Regions from separate parts of the Clostridium aromativorans genome, predicted to be linked through region 3. Evidence: riboswitches for the same ligand, from Rfam matches in the RefSeq annotation. Region 3 holds a riboswitch; each other region holds the start of a gene.
The links. Region 3 has a riboswitch for cyclic di-AMP ahead of LN736_RS10620 (cell wall hydrolase). Riboswitches for the same ligand answer to the same signal wherever they lie in the genome.
Positions count from the first base shown of each region.

Region 1: another riboswitch for cyclic di-AMP. It lies ahead of kamA (lysine 2,3-aminomutase); the one in region 3 lies ahead of LN736_RS10620 (cell wall hydrolase).
Region 2: another riboswitch for cyclic di-AMP. It lies ahead of LN736_RS05275 (cell wall hydrolase); the one in region 3 lies ahead of LN736_RS10620 (cell wall hydrolase).

Region 1 covers NZ_JAJJPB010000001.1:168,117-175,142, forward strand. The annotation lists gene hflX (GTPase HflX) at 1-754, opposite strand, end outside; cyclic di-AMP (ydaO/yuaA leader) riboswitch at 1,190-1,317, shown strand; gene kamA (lysine 2,3-aminomutase) at 1,482-2,768, shown strand; gene ablB (putative beta-lysine N-acetyltransferase) at 2,740-3,600, shown strand; gene LN736_RS00800 (hypothetical protein) at 3,812-5,071, shown strand; gene LN736_RS00805 (Ryanodine receptor Ryr) at 5,144-7,026, opposite strand, start outside.
Region 2 covers NZ_JAJJPB010000004.1:32,396-39,421, forward strand. The annotation lists gene LN736_RS05255 (sensor histidine kinase) at 1-304, shown strand, start outside; gene LN736_RS05260 (B12-binding domain-containing radical SAM protein) at 372-1,730, opposite strand; gene LN736_RS05265 (protein kinase family protein) at 2,028-2,579, opposite strand; gene LN736_RS05270 (methyl-accepting chemotaxis protein) at 2,890-4,602, shown strand; cyclic di-AMP (ydaO/yuaA leader) riboswitch at 4,689-4,821, shown strand; gene LN736_RS05275 (cell wall hydrolase) at 4,829-5,587, shown strand; gene LN736_RS05280 (amidohydrolase family protein) at 5,632-6,960, opposite strand; gene LN736_RS05285 (pyridoxal phosphate-dependent aminotransferase) at 7,016-7,026, opposite strand, start outside.
Region 3 covers NZ_JAJJPB010000012.1:75,406-82,431, reverse strand. The annotation lists gene LN736_RS10640 (DUF4652 domain-containing protein) at 1-537, shown strand, start outside; gene LN736_RS10635 (tetratricopeptide repeat protein) at 530-1,741, shown strand; gene trxA (thioredoxin) at 1,910-2,227, shown strand; gene LN736_RS10625 (NAD(P)/FAD-dependent oxidoreductase) at 2,331-3,197, shown strand; gene LN736_RS10620 (cell wall hydrolase) at 3,297-3,821, opposite strand; cyclic di-AMP (ydaO/yuaA leader) riboswitch at 3,825-3,954, opposite strand; gene cdaA (diadenylate cyclase CdaA) at 4,079-4,930, shown strand; gene LN736_RS10610 (CdaR family protein) at 4,897-6,144, shown strand; gene LN736_RS10605 (NAD(P)/FAD-dependent oxidoreductase) at 6,134-7,026, shown strand, end outside.

The DNA of each region.
Region 1 (7,026 bases), on a different contig from region 3:
ACTTATTATCTGGCAGATCAATTCTCCTGACAGAAGTTTGCAATGTTGCAAACAGCATATCCTTTTCAAAAACCTGTTTATCATCTGACGGATTAAACAAATCCATCATGGCATTCATAACCGTAGATTTACCTGCATTAGTATATCCCACTAAAGCAATCACAGGTATATCTCTTCTTTTACGCTTTTTTCGTTGATTTTGACGTTGTGACACAAGCACTTCCAGCTCTCTATTCAGGCCACTGATTCTGTTTTCAATTTTTCTACGGTCAAGTTCCAATTTTGTTTCGCCGGAACCTCTGTTTTTAAGAGACGATCCCCCTCCTTGACGATCCATGGATTCCCCAAATCCAATCAATCGCGGGAGCATATACTGAAGTTTTGCTATCTCCACTTGAAGCTGGGCTTCTCTAGTCCTTGCTCTTTTTGCAAAAATATCAAGAATCAAAGAAGTTCTATCTATTATACCGCAATTTAAGCTTTTTTCTAAATTACGAATTTGAGAAGGTGACAACTCGTCATCAAAAATTACCACATCTGCATTTTTCTCATCAACTAATTCACATACTTCCTTAATTTTACCACTGCCTAGATAATGAGATGAATTCACTTTATTTAATTTTTGCGTCACCTCTCCAACTACTTCTATATCACATGCCTCTGCGAGGCTGAATAATTCCTGCATAAGGCTTGCAAAATCCTTATCATTATTAAGATTTGCTCCTGCTATTATAGCTTTTTTCTCCCGTTCCATATATATTCCTCCATTTTTATTGAAATAAAAAACACAGGCCTGCTACCTGCGCATTGAGTAAACGGAATATACGTAACTATTAGATATACGCAAAAGGGAGTGGATTTACGTTTTCCCTTTCTAATACATTTTTACATACATATACCATCATATATCCATATGTTTATAAGGTTTCTTAAAAATAGCCAGATCAATCCCGATTACTCTACACTTATAAGTAGAGCCTTTAATCACTATAAAATTAGTTAAATAAAGCATAAAATCGGAATCTGATACGCATTTTAAGCAGCCCTCCTTAAATCTAAAATCATTTATATGATATCATAGACATAGATGTTTTACAAGTGCATGATAAAAAACAATGTTGTTCATTTGACATACATATGTTAAAGTGTTATGGTTGTATGTATAACAATAAATATGAGAAATAATACAATGTTACTAGCGCTTAATCAATTTGAACGGGAAAACCAATTTTGGGGTGAATCCTGCTTAGGCAGGTAGGGTTAATTTCTTCGATCCGAATCCGTCAGCTAATCTCGCAAGCGTTGAAGGGAAGTTTTTGGTATACTTGAATTTGTATTTTTTAATGTACCTTTGAATTTACGGCTTTACAAGCTGCAGAGACTTCTCTGCAGCTTATTGTTTTTTTGATTGTTCATTGGCTTCCATATAACATAGACAATTTTTTATATTGTATTGTTAATTTTTAAAAGGAGTGTTTGGTTTGAAAAGGAAATACTGGAATATACCATTATGGAAAGACGTTGCAGAAGATGAGTGGAACAGTTGGAAATGGCAGATTTCTAATAGAATTACCACACTGGAGGAATTGGAACAAGTAGTAGATCTCACTGAAGACGAAAGAGAGGGAGTAAAAACTAGTCTTAAAAAACTAAGAATGGCAATAACTCCTTATTATGCAACATTGATTGATCCAGATGACTACAATTGCCCTATTAGAAGACAAGCAATTCCCACCATAGATGAGACCAAAATATCCAAATGTGATATAAATGACCCATTGCATGAAACTCTTGATTCCCCTGTTCCCGGATTAACCCACAGATATCCTGACAGAGTACTAATCCTTGTTACCGAAAAATGTTCTATGTACTGCAGACACTGTACAAGAAGACGCTTTGCAGGGCACAATGATAATTCTCTATCAAACAATGATATACTAAAAGCTATAGAATATGTAAAAGCTCATGACGAAGTCAGGGATGTATTGATATCCGGTGGTGATGCCCTATGCATTTCCGATGATAAGCTTGAATTTATATTAAAGGAGATAAAACGGATAGACCACGTTGAAGTTATAAGAATTGGAACCAGAGTGCCGGTTGTCATGCCTCAGAGAATAACCAGTAACCTGTGCAGAATCATAAAAAAATATCACCCAGTTTGGATTAACACACAATTCAACCACCCAAATGAAATAACCGAAGAATCAATGTTGGCATGCAAGATGCTAGCCGATTCAGGAATTCCACTTGGAAACCAGTCAGTACTTTTGAAAAACATCAATGACTGTCCTTATATTATGAGAAACCTTGTACAGGAATTAGTGAAAAACAGAATAAGACCTTATTATATATACCAATGTGATCTATCCCAAGGTATTGAACATTTCAGGACGCCAGTTTCAACCGGTATAGAAATCATGGAACTTTTACGCGGCCATACCTCCGGATTTGCAGTGCCTACTTTCGTAATTGACGCTCCAGGCGGCGGCGGAAAAATACCTATAGGTCCCCAGTATTTGGTCTCACAAACACCTGAAAAATTAATACTCAGAAACTATGAAGGTGTATTGTGTACTTATACCGAACCATCTGATAAAAACCGCCACTGCAAACATTGTGGACTGTGTAAAAAATTTAAAAACACTCCATATGAAGGCTTAGAAAAACTCTTCAGAGATGAGAAAATATGCTTAACACCAATCAATAATGCCAGAATGGAAAGGAGAAAGCAGTATAATGAGGGCAAGCGGTTGTCAGTTAAATAACTATTATGTCAAAATAGGTAAGAATAAAATATTTGTAGACTATATCAACAGTCGTGTAAAAATAATCGAATTTTGCAATATATCCGTTCAAAATATAAAAAGACTTATTCATTTTGCCTCAAAACAACATATGGGGAAGATCATATGCAACTGTGATATTGAAAACCTGGATAACTTTATCAAAGCAGGTTTTCACTTGGAGGGGAAAATAGACGGTTATTTCAAGGGTAAAGATGCATTCTGTATGTCCTATTTTATCTCCAAAGATAGGACACTCTATAATGAACATTCTAAAGAAGATCTGATTTTAAAGCAGAGCTTAAATAAAAAGGATACTTTTATCTATAACAGTGACAATTCCAACTACCACATAAGAAATGCATCAGAAAGTGATATAGGGGGTATGATAAAATTATTTTCCCGGACATTTTCCACCTATCCATCTGAAATTTTCAGTGAAGATTATCTGAAAAACACTTTAAATAAAAAAGTTTTATATAAGGTAGCAGTGGATAATAATAACAGAATAATCGGTGTAGCTTCAGCGGATCTGGATAGAGAAAATTTAAATGCAGAAATAACCGACTGTGCCACCCATCCACATTATAGGAATAAAGGTATACTGTCTAATATAATCTATTCCCTTGAATTGGAACTGAAAAACATGGAATTTATTACTTTATACAGCCTGTCCAGAGCAATACATCCAGGTATTAATTTCGTACTCAGCAAACATGGCTATACATTTAGAGGAAAGCTCATAAATAATTGTAATATATGCGGTGGTTTTGAGAACATGAATATCTGGGTAAAAAACATCAATATGACTTGAAATTTATAGAGCAATATTACACTGTTCAAATAAGCATATGAAATCAAATATAAAAATAAACCTTTAAAATAATCTCAATAATTCACGATTTTTCATGGTACAAAATGGTACAAATATGATAATATCACTTACCAAACTTTTTTAAAATCCTAAAATCCATACATATTTGGATAATTTAATGAGCACACTAAATAAAAAAGGAGTGATATTGATGTTTAACCCGTTTGACCAAAAGCCCATGCCCCTGGAAGATGGTATCATGGACTGGAAAACCATATACCCAAAATCATATTCAAAGCAGACTATTGATCCATATACAAGGATCCGTATTATTTTAATGAATGGAATCGAGGTTGAAGCAGCTCTTTTCTCCCATCAATTCCATCGTCACTGCAATAACAACGATTTGCGCCGTGAACTGGCAATGCTGCGGCGGATTGAGCAGCAGCAGCAAAAACACATCAACTGGCTCAAACCAATTGACGAGACACAGCTGGAGACCACCATTGGCTACGAACATGTTGCCGTGGATCTGACAGCCTGGCTTGCCCAAAACGAACCGGATTCCAATGTAAAACAGTGCCTTGATTTCGCACTGCTGGAGGATTTCGATCATCTATACCGTTATTCCAACCTGTTGGATCTGGATGAAAATATTCCCTCCCAGCAGCTGGTGAAAAAATATGTAGACATAACCCCGGGACGGCCAACCATAGCAGAACACCGCTGTCCTAAAGAGGAAGTCAAAAGATTTGTGGACTTTAAAAAGGCAGATATTCGTACAAAGCTGAATACCATGATCATAACTGCCGGAGAACAGCAGACCATGAATTTCTATATGAATTTGGGAAACACATATTATAATGATCTGGGACGTCAGCTCTATCTGGAAATTGCCATGATAGAAGAACAGCATGTAAGCCAATACGGGGGACTTATAGACCCCAACTGTACATGGCTGGAAAGCCTTTTGCTTCATGAATACATGGAATGTTATCTCTACTATTCTTTCTATGAGGATGAGGTGGATGCCAATGTGAAATCAATCTGGGAGATGCATCTTCAGCAGGAAATATCCCATTTGCACAAGGCAGCTGAACTTCTTTCCAAATATGAAAATAAACAGTGGCAGCAAGTTGTACCAGGAGCTTTCCCAAAACTGCTTCAGTTTCATGACACAAGGGACTATGTACGAAATATTCTTGCCAGTCAGATTGAACTGACTGCAGACAATGAAGATTTTAAAAATATCCACCAGCTTCCTGCAGATCATAAATTCTTCTGTTACCAGAACAAAGTGAACCACGATATCAACTCAGTGGCAAGTCATATGGTAATTGAACAGCATCAGAGACAGAAAGGCGAGGACTACCGTGACGAATCCCAACCCAATCCAGTGCCGGATCTGTCAGACAGAAAACAGGACAATACCAGCATAGCAAGAACAAATAAATCCATGTCAATGGCTTAATTAAAAAAACAACATGCAGGTAACATCTTAAAAAATATTTCCTGCATGTTGTTTTATATTTATATTCTGCTGCTACTGATGTATGAATTTAAGTTGAGCTTCACAATAACAGGCAAATTTAAGCCTCTCTATTTTAAAATTTGCATCTGCAAATATCCTGGGCCAGCATTTAACATACTCTATTATTTTATTCTTTTCATCTTTCTCCAATTCATCCCAGGACACCATTGAAGAATTGGCATTTCCTTTTTCAGAGAGTCTATATTCATACTCACATTTTCCCAAAATATTCAACTCTTTTTCCGTAAAATCAATAATTTTTGGTTTTTCACTTTCAGACATTGAAATCAAATCATAATAAACTTTATAGAGCATATCAGGTATGTGCCTTGCATAATCTCTAATAGAATCTTTTTGTTCTTCACTTAGATTTTTCCAACATTCATCAGATTTCATGACAATTTCATCTTTGTCATAGTAAATCATCACATGGCTGTAATTAAGTGCCCTGGAAATCTGATCAATTTTCTCATTGAAAAATTCGTCTTTCATTAAATAACGGAAAAATTCATCCTCATCCACATGCAGCTTCAATTGATCCCTGGAAGGCAGATAGGATTGTTCCCATTTCTTTGCACTACTCAACCTGCTCATCTCCAATATAGCTTCCATAGATCTTGACTCATGTTTGTACCTGCCGACTTTTAAAAGTGCCCTCAACACACCCTTGTCTATCTGAACCTCCTGCCTTTCATTTATAAGATGCGGTGCCTTGCGTTCCAAAAGAGATCTCAGCAGCATCGCTCTGCGAATAATAAACAACTGATCTCCCTCATTAGTTTGATTTGGTCCTAAAATATTTACATATCCCCTCAATCTGCTCACAAAATCAGGGCCTTTTGCATTTTGAAATTCCTTAAAAAATTCTCCATATTCAGCCCTGTCCTTAATATCTTCTCCACAAAATTCCTCAAATGTACTGCTTGTACCCCCTGCAAATACAAAGATGGCCTTTCCGATAGGATGGATTGAATTGTCCTCTCTGAATATACCATCCTGCATAGGTGCCAGAAAATATTTCAGCCATCCCAGTTTTCTTTCAAAAGTAGAATCAAATTCATCAAAAAATACCAGAGGAATTTTACCTATCAAAGAAACATCTCTTATTTTATGAAAACTTATAATGAGATCCGATAATGTCCTAAACTGAGATAAATTAAAATCCAATTTTTCAATTAAGTTTGGAGCCACACACGAGGCAACTTCTGTTACTCCAAAAGATTTTCCGGAACCAGGTGTTCCAAATACAGCAATAGAAAGAGGACGAACTGAATTTTTAGAAAGAACATATTCAGACATGAGGTTTTTAATACTCTTATAAGCTTCAAATTCATCCCTGTCAACAGTTTTCAACTTTCCAAATTGCGCTATTGGTATATATTTAAGAGCACTTTCCTCCCCTTTTTTAACAATATTGTAAGCTATTTCTGCTAGATTGGTAGAACTTTTATCCTTAATAATATACCAGCATGACTGACATTTAGAATTATTTGAATTGGGCACTTCAATATCCTGTATGTATTCTTTATATATAAAATCATTTTCTCCTTCACTGAAAATTGAAGGATTAGGGAAAATGCTTTCCACAATATTTTTACCGAATCCATACATAAAGTATTTTTGTGTAGCTACAATCCCCTCTCGTATACCGTCGTCAACGGATTCATCAATGGATTTATTATTAAGTTTTCCCAAAACCAAAGACTTGGTCAATCCAGCAACAAAACAGGAAGTAAGTCCATACATTTTACCCTGAGCCTCCTTTATTAAATCCCCCTCAAAGGCATAGGTTAAAAAATAAAGTTGTGACCTAGGTTCTCCATTATTTCTATAGTATATAGCACCTTCTAAACCCAATGGTATAACCAGGCGGCTACATTTTGATAAAAAGGCAA
Region 2 (7,026 bases), on a different contig from region 3:
TGACGGCAAGGGAATCCCCAAAGACAAGCTGAATCTCATATTTGAACGCTTCGGCCAGGCAAATCGTTCCCTTTCAAGGGACTGCGAGGGAAGCGGCATAGGACTGTATCTGGTAAAGAGCCTGGTAGATCTGCACAACGGTAAAATAAGTGTTAAAAGCGAGGAAGGAAAGGGAAGTAAATTTTTTATAGAACTTCCGGCAGAACTGGTGAAGGAAAATGACGTGAAAAACAATGAATTGTTTAAAACCAATGTAGAAAAGATAAATATAGAGTTTTCCGATATATATTCTCTTGAAAAATGAAAAGGGCTTAAAGCAATTTACTCTAAGCCCTTTATTTCCGCAAAAATTTTTCTGAAAATAAAAAGATCTAAATGGACACCTCTTTTATTTTGTTATATATGTTTCCATCTTTTATATTGGATTTTTTCCTGAAAAGAGCTTCTCCAAATTTTACCGCAATCCACAGTCCAATTCTCCTAATCCAGGCTACAAATCCAAAGATCTTGAGTATGTTGAAAGAGGATTTAAAAGTATAGAACAATTTTGCCACTCTAAAAAATTCACTCTGCAGATCATAAGGAGACATCTTTTTAGGTTTGAAGTTTACAACCATCATGTCATAGTACTGCCAGTCATTATCCAGCAGGCGGCCTTCCTTCTTATACTGCTCATAAACAGGCGTGTTGGGAAATGGGGTCAAAATTGCCGGCTGGAACTGATAGGCATTTATCCTCTCACAGAATTTCTCTCCTCTTTCCATGTCCTCTTTACTGTCATCATCAAGCCCCAGTACAAGGCTGGCTATCAGTCTTATCTTGTGCTTGACAAGGGCTGTACCACATTTTTCAATATCGGAAATCTTCTGTTTCTTGTTTATGTTGTCCAGGGATTTTTGATTCAGGGATTCAATTCCTATAAGCACCCTGTTCAGGTGGGCATCATGAAGGAGCTGAAGCAGTTCTTCATCGTTTGCCATATCTGTCCGTCCAAAGAAAAAGGTCTCTCTAAACACCAGGTTATTTGAAATCATCTTTCTAAGTATTTCTTTCGCTCTATCTTTGTCTGCAGTAAAATTGTCATCTTCAAAATTTACATATTTAAATCCCTGGTTTTTATACATCCTCAGCTCTTCTATGACATTATCAGGAGTCCTCTTTCTATAAGGATGAAACATCCTGGAGGTGGTACAAAAAGAGCAGCTAAAAGGGCATCCCCTGGAGGTCATGACATTGGCGGCCCTGCAGGGAGTTTTTAAAAGACTGTAATCCGGGAAAGGTATCTCATCCAGATTCTCTATGCATTTTGAATAAACTATCTTGTCCTTAATTTTTCCGCTGGCTACGTCTACAATTACCCTTTCACCTTCTCCAACCACTACCTGGTCTGCATGCTGCAGGGCCTCTTCAGGCAGGCTGGAAGCATGTATACCCCCTATGACCACTCTCTTGTGCTTGACATTTCTAAAATAGTCTGCAATGTGATATGCTCTTGTGGAAGAAGAGGTCATGGTGTAGAGCATTATTAAATCCCCATTTTCAAATTTATTGAAATTCAAGTCTTTATACAGCTCCTCATATACTTCTACATCATATCCTGCATCTTTTAATATCCTCCCGAGTATCAACGGCCCTGAAATAGAATTGGAATGCCCATAAATTTTATCGCCAAACCTATATATGGCATTTCTCCTTATATCTGCTGCCGGAACAATAAAAATTACTTTCATATTTACACCCTCATTTATAATTTTTATCACATACAAGTATATTAGTATTTTTGTCCAAATATTTCAACTCTTTTTCAATAAACAGAAAAAATAAAGTACAAACATCAAATCTAAACTGCAGAGTGAATAGTGTAGAATTTTGGTGAATTTTCGGTAAAAACCAGAAATACTGATTTACTATTCACTCTCCATTAAATATTCAGTAAACAGAGGTATAGTATATAATCTACAGCTGCAGCATTTAACCTAAAAGTTCAAAGGATGCTTTGCAATTACGGCTACTTTGCTTGTCCATTTTTATTTGATTTTCACATACTTTCCCCAATTCATGCAGGGCCTCTCTTCATCCAGTATCTTTATAAACTGCTCCAGCATTCCCATTTTTTTCAGCTTCTTCAAGAAGGATTTGGGGTAAGGTATATTTTGCTCGTAGCTTTTTCTGGGGTCTATTACCATGAGAGATCCATCTTCCTGAACAAACAGGTGGGGAAACCTGATCTCCAATTTTTTAAAGCCCATCTTTTTCATGTCGTCTATCAAATCAGCCACTTTTATGACAAATTCCCTGCTCAGTCCATATTTCTTCAGATACTTTTCTACATTCATTCCGCCTACATAATCTCTTATAATATAATACTTACCGACTTCATAAACCTTCGGAAAATACCTGCTTTTTTCTACCGATTTTAATATATCATATTCATTCCTGCAGCTGTCTGAACTGTTAAATATTTTTAAAGCTTTTCCATCGGGCATAAGGTATACCTGCCCACTATGGCCTTCTCCCAGGTACTTGCAGTGTCTCAAACTTATCGGAATTTTTCTGGAATGAATACACCAATTTCTCAATATAACACCTCCTTTGTTTTTATGTAACATAAAAACAAAGGTTTGATACAGCTAAACAATTCTTATTACATAGTATTACGGCAATTAAATTATGTTACAGCTATATTATAGTATTTTTTGTAGTTATATGAAAAATTTAGGTGTAATTTGTAAGTTAAAAGTGTTATGATTATGGGTACTATAGTTAAGTTATTGTTAAATTATATTTAAGTTAATTGCAAAATCAAGACGGCATATATAAAATTGAGGTTGTAAGGTATTCTTAAACGAGTTCATGGTTTTGCACATAACTAAAAAGAGGAGGATCAATATGACATGGTTCAAGGATCTAAAAATAGGTAAAAAACTTTTAACAGGATTTCTAGTGACATCTTTGTTTATCATAATAATAGGCATGATAGGCACAATCAATTTAAACACGGTAAATAAAAAATCCAGCGAACTGTACAATGCCAATCTGAAATCTATAGAAAATTTAGACAGATTTGACGCCAATTCAATGAAGCTTCGCCTCGAGATAATAAATCTAGTTGAAAGCAGGGACAAAAACAATGTAAAAGATACGGCTGAAGCTATGAAGGAATTACAAAATCAAAATACAAATATAATCAGTACTTATGAAAAATCAGATCTTACACCGGAGGAAAAAACTCAGTTGGCAAGTTTAAACAAGCAAAGGGCTGAATGGCTGAACATATGCAATAATATTATAAACCTCATGGCTTCGGACAAATACGATGATGCCATGACTTTAAACAAACAGGCGGCTTCTTATAGAAACAAACTCACTGAAAGTATTGAACAATTGATTAAAATTATAAACGAAAAGGCCGAAAAGCAGTATATAAGTATTAACAATACATTCAGGACTTCTTTCTATACAATTATAGCTCTGACTCTAATTGGAATAATTGCAGCAATAATTTTAGGCAACAGGATCACCGCCGGACTCATAAAAAGAATCAACAAGATACTGTCTTTTACAGATTTAATAAGCAAGGGGGATTTAAGCCAGTCTTTAAAGGCCAGCAGCAAAGATGAAATTGGAGATATCGCCACCAATCTGAACAATGCAAAAAATAATATAAGGGATTTAATCAGCCAGATAAATAACAGCATTGAGGAAATGAGTGCATCCAGCGAAGAACTATCCGCATCTACAGAAGAAATATCCTCAATGATGAATTCTGTAAATGAGTCTACGGCAAATATAGCAACGGGTTCTCAAAATCTAAGCAGCGTAACCCAGCAGATAAGCACATCTTCCCAGAAAATGGCACAAAGTGTGGACATCCTTCTGGGAGATGCTGAAAAGACGTCTAAAACTTCTTCAGAGATAAAAGAACGTGCTAAAAATATAAAAGAAAAAGCCTCACAGAGCATAAAAGAGGGAGAGGCCATATACAATGAGAAAAAAAATAAAATCGTAGAAGCTATAAAAGCGGGAGAGGCAGTTTCACAGGTCAAAGTCATGTCGGAAACAATCGGAAATATAGCAGAACAGACTAATCTGCTGGCATTAAATGCCGCCATCGAATCCGCCAGAGCAGGGGAAGCAGGAAAGGGCTTTTCAGTAGTGGCGGAGGAAATACGAAAGCTTGCAGAACAATCCTCCAATACCGTGGAGGGTATAAATAAAATGGTACTTTCTGTAGAGACAGCTTTTAAAAATCTATCTTCCAGCGGCAACGAGATTCTGGATTACATGTCAAACAGCGTCCAGCCCAATTACAACCTCCTGATGGAAACGGGAGTGCACTATGAAAATGATGCTGATTTTATAAATACCATGTCACAACACATGGACACTTCTTCAAAACAAATGAAAGAAATGATGACAGGTATAAATTCAGCTGTTGAAAATACGGCTTCTACAGCTGAAGAATCTGCTGCCGGATCTGAAGAAATATTGAGCAGTGTTGAAGAAGTCACCAAGGCCTCTTCAGGTATTGCCGATTCATCACAGAACCTGGCAGCACTGGCACAGAATATTGCAAAGACAATAGGTGAATTTAAGTTGTAGAGTTAAGATGTTAAAAACCTGGTTTAATTTACCAGGTTTCCCACTAATTTTACATGGATATTTTCTGGAAATACTGTTAGAATAGCAAACAAGACAAGCCTAAATTTCAGTGATGAAATGCGGGGGATAATATCTAGGGGTGAATCTTTCTTTTAAAGTAGGGGTATCCCACAGTCCCGAACCCGTCAACTAACTCCGTAGGCAAAATTAAGGGGGATAATCTAATATGCATTTCAAGAAAATGAGGAGTATACTTTTTGCAATATCTCTTTGTGCTGTATCTTTTACCCAGGTTCATGCAGCAAGTTATACAGTAAAATCAGGTGATTCTATATTTAAAATAGGCGTGTTGTTCAAGAACAGTGTGGATACGATAATGAGAGACAACAATTTAAGTCAAACTACCATATATCCAAATCAGATTTTAAAGGTAAATTCGAAAACTTATATTGTACAAGCTACTGATACTCTCTATTTAATAGCAAAAAAATTCAATATATCTTTAAATACATTGATTGCCGCCAACTCTAATGTGGACAAGTATATTTATCCGGGTCAGGTGCTCAATATACCTTCAGGGTACATCTTCAAAGGAGCAGCTCCTCCCGCTATAGTACCCTACAGCCAAAGCGACCTGGATCTACTTGCAAGGCTGGTAAACGCAGAGGCACAAAGCGAGTCCTATAAAGCTAAGGTCGGTGTGGCTGCTGTAGTTTTAAACAGAGTCCGCAATCCAAAATACCCATCCACTATAAAGGGTGTAATATATGAAAAATCAGGTGGATACTATCAATTCACTCCTGTATTGAACGGTTGGATAAACAAACCCGCCTCGGAGGAATCGAAAAAAGCAGCTTATGATGCGCTTCACGGCTACGATCCTACCAAAGGTGCACTCTACTATTTTGATGACAGCACTACCAACACATGGCTGTGGTCAAAACCAATTGCACTGAGAGATGGCAAGATGGTATTTACTTATTAAAATAGGGTCAGACCCCCTGACATTTTCTGTCAGGGGGTCTGACCCTATTTTACAAACTTCTCCACTTCAGGTATTATATACTCTCTTGTATTATCTATAATATTTCCTCGTTTAACCACCATCAGCGGTTTTTCAAAACAATTCAGATCTTCAAGAGGGTTGCCATCCAGGATAACAAAATCTGCAAATTTTCCAGGCTCAAGGGTTCCAACTTCTTTATCAATTCCCAGAATTTCAGAATTTGATTTAGTTGCAAAATATATAGCCTGTGCATTTAAGGCTCCGCCGTATTTTACCTGAAGCTGCAGTTCTCTCCAGGTATTATAGTGGGTTACAAAAGGCATGGCTGCATCAGTGCCAAGTCCAACTTTTATACCTTCATCTATAGCAGTTTTAAATCCTTTGGTCATTTCATCCCTTATAATTCTGCCATTGGCAAACTGCACATCATCAAGCTTTGTGTACTCAGTGCTGATTTCCGACGTATAAATTGCCGGAGCAAAGGTAGGTATAAGAGCACTGTAGCCTCTCAAGGATTTAGGATTGTGTTTGAAAAGCTCTATTATTTCATCATCCATGGAAGCACCGTGCTCTATGGTATCCACTCCTGCCCTCAAAGCTTCCTTCAATCCTCTGGTGCTCTGGCAGTGACTTGCCACAAGCAGACCTGCCCTATGGGCCTCATCACATACAGCCGCAATTTCATCATAGGTCATCTGGACTCTTCCTGCTTCGCCTATTTTCCTGGAATCGGTAACTCCGCCCGTACTAGCTATTTTTATAAGATCCGTACCCTTATAAACATGTTCTCTCACCTTTTTTCTTCCTTCCCAGGGTGAATCTGAAGCTTCAGATACAAGTTTATATCCATGCCCTCCGGTTATGCATATCATAGGTCCAGCACATAACATGTCAGGTCCAATTTGACCGCCGTTTTTCATTTCATTTTTAACTTCTATATCATAGTAAAGTGGATCTCCCACGCTTCGGAAAGTAGTCACTCCGGCATGAAGTGCTGCCATTGCATTTTTTTTCATGTTCTCCTCGAGAAGATATTTTCCAAGAGATGACTTCATGAACTCTAGGTTTTCATCCGGAGTCCTCTTTACACCTTCTTCTGTAAAAGGATTCCCATCCCCGAAAAGATGCACATGAGCATCTATAAGTCCAGGAACCACATATTTATTCTTTAAATCAAATACCTTACAGTCCTTAGGTATGCCAACCTCCATTTTATTCCCCAGAGATTTTATCTTTCCTATACCATCTACATTCTCTACTAGCATTACACCTTCATTTATCATATTGCTTTCAAATCTGCCATCAATTATATTACAGTTTATAAAAGCACAAACTTCTTTTTGCTCATTCACAATAATTATCTCCCTTTTTTAGGGGTCTGACCCCCTGACATTTTTTGGAAGGGGGTCAGACCCCTA
Region 3 (7,026 bases):
GGAATAAAATTTTCAAAAAAGGAATTGAGCAGTGATACTAAAATAAATTTTAATACTCCCTGGAAAAGCTCTGAAGATGGAAGTTATAGTGCTTGCATAGAGGGAAAAGGTAGCAGTGCATTGGAAGAGGGACAGGGAAGAATAATAGTAAAAAATGGACAAAAAATTTACAGTTTTCAAATTGAAGGGAACACTGCAATATCTCCTAAATATTTGGAATGGGCTGACAGTGAAAATATTTTTGTCATTATAGGATCTTCTCATGGCACGATGTCAAAAGGAGGAGATTTGTATATGTTAAATGTAGGTAGGAATGAAGTTGTACTGTTGATAAAAACACCTAGTAAAAAACAGCAGATAATATCCGTACAAAAAAGTGGAAGTAATGTAAATCTAAAAGTAAATGTATATGATGATGATGCATACAATAAATCTCATGTAGAAGATTGGGTCATCAATTCTTTTAATACAGAATTAAATGGCGAAATGGAAGTAAAAAATTCTGATGGGAAAGTGGTATATAAAATAAATGAATAAGTCTCAAAAAATATATAATAAGGCTCTGGATAAATATAATAAGGGATGTATAAAACGCTCATTAGAATTATGTGATAAAAGTATATCTATAAATATAAAAAATAAAGCAGCTATTAACTTAAAGGGACTTTTACTATATTTGAAAGGTGACTTATTGAATGCAAGAAAAATTTGGAACATGAATTATAAAGTCAACAATGATGAAGTGGCTCAAAAATATATTGAAGGCTCGAAAGATGATGATACAAGATTTGATCTATATAAAAGAGCTCTAATGTTAATCAAAGAATTGAGAATAAATGAAGCATTGATGCTGCTTGAAAAATGTGCTGAAAGTGATTTTAATTATATCGAAGTAAATAATTGCAGTGCACTGTGCCACATAAAAAGAGGCAGCTACAATAAGGCACTGGAGAAGATAAATAATGTTTTTAAAGTGGATGTGGATAACCCTCAGGCAAAAAAAAGTATGAAATTGCTTAAAGACATGGATGTTATAAAAAAAGGATTAAATATAAAAAAAGTAGTATGTATTTTTGTAGTTGTTTTATTTGCAGCATCTCTATGGTGGGTGTGTATTTACAGTGGTAGATTGAATTTTAGAAATAATTCTGAAAGCAAAGATAATGTGGTCAAAGTGGAAAAAGTGAAAAATAGTTTAAAAAACAATCAAAACGTAGGCAATGTGGATGTTTTTCCGAAGAAAAATATGGAGAATTATATACAGAATAAAGATTATAATTCTATGTACTTGCAATTTGTTAAATGGAAAGACAAGAAGCTAAATCCGAATGATAAGAAAATTCTATTAACAGCTTATAAGATCCTAAGTGAAGATGGATGTTTGTATTTTTATAATTTAGGTAGTAAATATTTGGACAGTGGAGATCATAATAATGCTGTTTCTTATTTTAAGAAAGCCTATGTAGTTGGAACTAAAAGTTATTTATACCCTCATATAACATATTTCCTTGCAAGGTCTATTGATTTATCAGGAGATTCTAGCAGTGCATTAAAGTATTATTCTCAGTATGATAAGAGCTTTTCTGAGGGAAGCTATGAAGATACAGTTTTGTATAGGCTTGCTGTTCTATATAAAGGTATGAATATGAATATATCCAAAAATTATGCCCAAAAATTAGTAAATAAATATCCAACATCCATTTACAATAATTCTGTAATAGACGATATTTTAAATGGTTAAATAAAGACTAAAAATTAGTTACTAGACAAATAATAAAATTGTTATCTAAATTTGATGAAGCACTGCTATTTTCAACCTTAAAGAAAAAATGAGAAATTACAGTGGCTAATCATTCAGGTAAAATATAATTAGGGGAAATATCCCTATAATTTGTAAGGAGGAAGAATAATGGTAGAAGAAATAAAGGATTCAGATTTTTCCAGCTCAATTAAAAATTCATCTACTCCTGTAGTTGTTGATTTCTGGGCTTCTTGGTGTGGACCTTGTAAAATGCTGTCACCTGTAATAGAGGAGGTTTCAGATGAAATGCAGGGAAAAGCAAAGTTTTTTAAGCTGAATGTAGATGAAAACCCAGTTACTGCAGCCCAATTCAAAATTGCCAGTATTCCAACTGTCATGGTATTTAAAGATGGAAATATAGTAGATAAGTTTATTGGATTTAGACCAAAGGATACTATAAAAGATGTTTTGAAAAAACATGTTTAATTGTGGATAGTTGTCAAAAATCTAAACATGCTAAAATGACAAATTGACACTGTTGATTTGTCATTTTAATTATAGCGGTAAATGGATCAGGAGGTGTATACAAGTGGATTCTAGATATGATATTGCCATAGTGGGCAGTGGGCCAGCAGGACTTTCTGCAGCAATCAATGCTAAGATAAGGAATAAAAATATTATTCTCTTTGGAAATGCGGAACTTAGTGAAAAGCTGGTGAAAGCTGCCCAAATCAAAAATTATCTTGGACTTCCAGATATAACGGGACTGCAGCTAAAAGATAAGTTTGAGAAACATATAAAATCTATGAATATAAATATAATTTTAGAGAGAATAAATGAAATATATGCCATGGGTGAATATTTCGGCCTTATGGTCAACAAAAAAATGTATGAGGCAAAAACTATTGTATTGGCTACTGGTATTGAATATACTAAACCTTTAAGGGGAGAGGAGAAGTTTTTGGGAAGAGGGGTAGGGTATTGTGCTACTTGTGATGCTCCTCTATATAAGGGAAAGATTGTGACTATTATAGGATATAACAAAGAAGCTGAGAAAGAGGCTAACTATGTAAATGAACTGGTTAAAAAGGTCTATTATGTACCTATGTATAGAGATAAATTAAAATTGGATGGGGATATAGAAGTAGTAAGAGGCAAAGAACTAGAAATATATGGAAAAGAAAAAGTGGAAAAGGTACTTTTGAAGGATAGAGAAATAATTACAGATGGAGTATTTGTATTAAAGGACAGTATTTCACCGGCACAGCTTGTTCCAGGAATTGCTATGCAAGATAATCATGTGAAAATAGACGTAAATATGAATACGAATATACCAGGGTGTTTTGCAGCCGGAGATTGTGCCGGAAAACCCTATCAATACATGAAAGCTGTGGGCCAGGGGCAGATAGCGGCGTTAAATGCCGTTTCGTATTTAGATAATTTAAGTGATTCATAATTTCAAATTACAATGAAAAGTTAATGGTGAATTGAATAAATAAGTTTTATAAAAAAGTGTACTTCTGCAAGTTTATTTTGCAAAAGTACACCTCTTTATTTAATTTACTACAAAAAATACGTGATTTCCTATAGATTTGACATTTTTTTTGCGTATATTTTTCATCCATTGAGATGTAGCTATTTTAGGATTATAGAAAAAAATAGACTTATTAGTTGGATCTACTCCTTTTAATGCCTGTAAGACTGCATTATAACTATCTTTGTTTGCTACTACATCTATAGTTCCATTTCTGACACAGGAAAAAGCTCCTTTTTGTGTTACTACTCCCTTTACTGTTTTTGGGAATTCCGGATATTGTAATCTGTTGAGTATTACAGAAGCCACTGCCACCTTACCTTCAAAGGGTTCACAATTACTTTCGGCATAAACTACCTTAGCCATTAAATTTACATCATCTTGTGTTATAGGTATCTTTTGGTCAGAGTAGTTAAATACCTGTACAACCTCCTCCTGTTCATTAAATAAAGTGGAGTTTGCATTGTTGAGAGTACATGAGCTTACATTCTGTAATGGCATAAATAGCATCAAAAAGAGAATAATAAAATAAAAAAATTTTTTCAAATCAAATCATCTCCTTATTACCGGCGGGGTTAGCTGACGGGTTCGGTAAAGGCATAACCTACGTATAATACGATTCACCCCAATATTACTGGTTTCCCCGTGTTTTTTATTTAAACTTAGGTCAATGATATTGTACCCATTTATTAAAATAAAATACATTTTATTAAAATTTTTTTAAAATACTTTAAAGTATTGATATAAACAATATTAAATAGTGTATAATTATTAAGAGATATTTTTATAGGACGGTGGAACGGGTGGAATTATTGCAAATAATAGTTAATTCAGTAAGGAATATAAGTTTGTGGTCTATTGTGGATATATTAGTGGTATCATACATACTTTATAAAGTGTATATGCTTATAAAAGAAACTAGAGCCGAGCAGCTCTTAAAGGGAATTGTGCTTATAATATTTCTTATACCCATAAGCAGCTTTTTTCATTTGGTAATGCTTAACTGGATACTTACAAAAACGCTGACTATAGGTGTTCTTTCTTTTGTTATTATATTTCAGCCTGAAATTCGCCGTGCACTTGAACATCTTGGAAGAACAGCCTTTAATGATAAACATATATTACAGGATGAAGAGGTAATGGAAAGAGTTGTAACAGAAGTTGTAAATTCTGTAGATAATTTATCGAAGAGCAAAACAGGAGCTCTCATTGTAATTGAACAGATTACAGGACTTGAAGATATAATAAATACAGGGACTAAAATAGATGCTGTAGTATCTTCGGCTCTTTTAGAGAATATATTTGTAGTAAATACACCTTTGCATGATGGGGCAACTATAATAAGAAATGACAGAATAGTGTCAGCGGGGTGTTTTTTGCCTCTTACAAATAATAATGAATTGAATAAAAAATTAGGTACAAGACATAGAGCAGCCCTTGGTATATCAGAAAATTCTGATGCCCTGATTATAGTAGTTTCTGAGGAAACAGGAACTATCTCTTTTGCCGTTAATGGAAAATTAATAAGGAATTATACTAAGGATAGACTTAAAAAAATTCTTATTAATATAATGAAAAGAAGATTTCAAAAAAAGTTCACATGGAGAGAGAGGGTGATTGAGTGGAAGAAGAAAATAAAAAGAACCAGATCTTAATAAAAGTATGCTGTGTTATTGCTGCATTTATCTTATGGTTATATATATTTAATATAGAAAACCCTATGACAGAAAGAAAAATTGTAGTTCCTGTAACTATAGTAAATAAAAATGTACTTGCTCAATCAAAGCTTGTTCAGGTGGGTAATGAACAGCCTAATGTATCTCTCGTAATAAAAGGAAATGCTTCTGATGTATATTCGGTAAGGCCCAGTGATTTTCAATTGAACTCGGATTTAAGTGCTTATGTTATGAAAAAGGGAGAAAATAATATACCGGTAACTGTAAAAAAGAGCCCCAGTAATATAAGTATAATAAATAATCAAAATTTATGGATAAAAATACAGTTAGACGAATTAAAGGAAAAATTTGTATCCATAAAAATAATACTAAGAGGAAAACCCAAAGAAGGATATTATGCTCTAGATCCTGTCTTGAAAACAGAAAAAGCAAAAATAAGCGGTGCTCAAGATTCAATAAATGCGGTGAAATATGCTGCAGCTATATATGATTTAAAATATGCTCAAAATGACATAAGTACAACATTATCGCTTCAACCTCAAGATGTATCTGGAAATTTAATAAAAGATACCAGTATAAGTCCTTCTGCTGTTAAGGTTGTCATACCTATTGGAAAAATAAAAACCGTTCCAGTAAATATTAAAGTTCGTGGTAATTCTATAAATGGTTCGGAAACTAATTTGATGACTGCTGTGCCGGATAAGGTAGATATAGCTGGCAATGAAAGTGTGATAAAGAATATAAGTGGAATAGATACAGAGCCTGTTGATTTAAGCAAAATAGGAAGTGCAGAAAGTACACAGATCAAGTTAGTAGTTCCAGAAGGGGTAAAATTAGTAAATAGTGATGGAGTGATACAATTAAAATTGAATTCGAGTACATTTAAAGTTGATGGGGAATCGCAGAGGCAATTAAATTTGAATATACTTGTTAGGAATTTAAGTGACAATTATACAGCCAAATTGAGCAGCGGGAGTGTATCGATAGTAGTTTCTGGATCTGATAGTATTCTAAATAATCTAAATGAAAATAGTATAGCTTGCTTTGTAGATGCGGATTCGATGGATGAAGGGGTTCACTCCGCCAATGTAGTGATATCTCTACCTCAGGGATTGACATTAGTATCTCAAAATCCGCAGAGTGTGAATTTAGAAATAAGTAAAAAAACGTCGGAGGGACAAAATGGCCATTAGAATTAATAATTTGATTATGGGTATAGATGGAAATTTAGAAGAATTGAAAAGTAAATCTGCAAAAAAACTTAGAATAAGTAAAAGTGATATTGAAAAATTTAGAGTACTGAGAAGATCTATAGATGCCAGAAGAAAGAACAGTATAAAATTTAATTATTCTGTAGAAGTAGTATGCTCAGCAGAAAAAAAATTAAAGTCAGTGGATAAAGATGTAATAATAGAAGGAAGAACTGTACGATGGAAAATAATTCCGGGGAGAAAGGAAATGGATTCCAGACCTGTAGTTGTTGGAATGGGGCCTGCAGGTATGTTTGCAGGCCTTCTTTTGGCAAGAAAAGGATACAGACCGCTTATAATAGAAAGAGGGGAAAAAATTGAAGATAGAGCAAAAACAGTAAATAGATTTTGGACCACCGGCAAGCTGAATTTAGAATCCAACGTTCAGTTCGGAGAGGGTGGAGCGGGTACTTTTTCCGATGGCAAATTGACTACTAGAATAAAGGATAAAAGATGTGATTTTATTTTGGATACATTTTCGAAATATGGTGCCCCTGATGAAATTACATATGATGGCAAGCCTCATATAGGAACAGATAACTTAAAAATTGTGGTTAAAAATATAAGAAATAAAATATTAAAATTAGGGGGAGAAATACTATTTAACAGCAGGCTGGAGGATTTAATGATAGAAAACAAAAAATTAAAGGGTCTAATTGTAAATGGAAGTGAAATTCCCTGCAGCAATTTAATACTTGCTATAGGACACAGTTCTAGAGATACATATGAAATGCTTTTTAGAAGAAAAGTATTCATGGAGCCCAAAGCTTTTGCTGTAGGTGTTAGGGTGGAGCATTCACAGCACATGATAGATATAAGTCAATA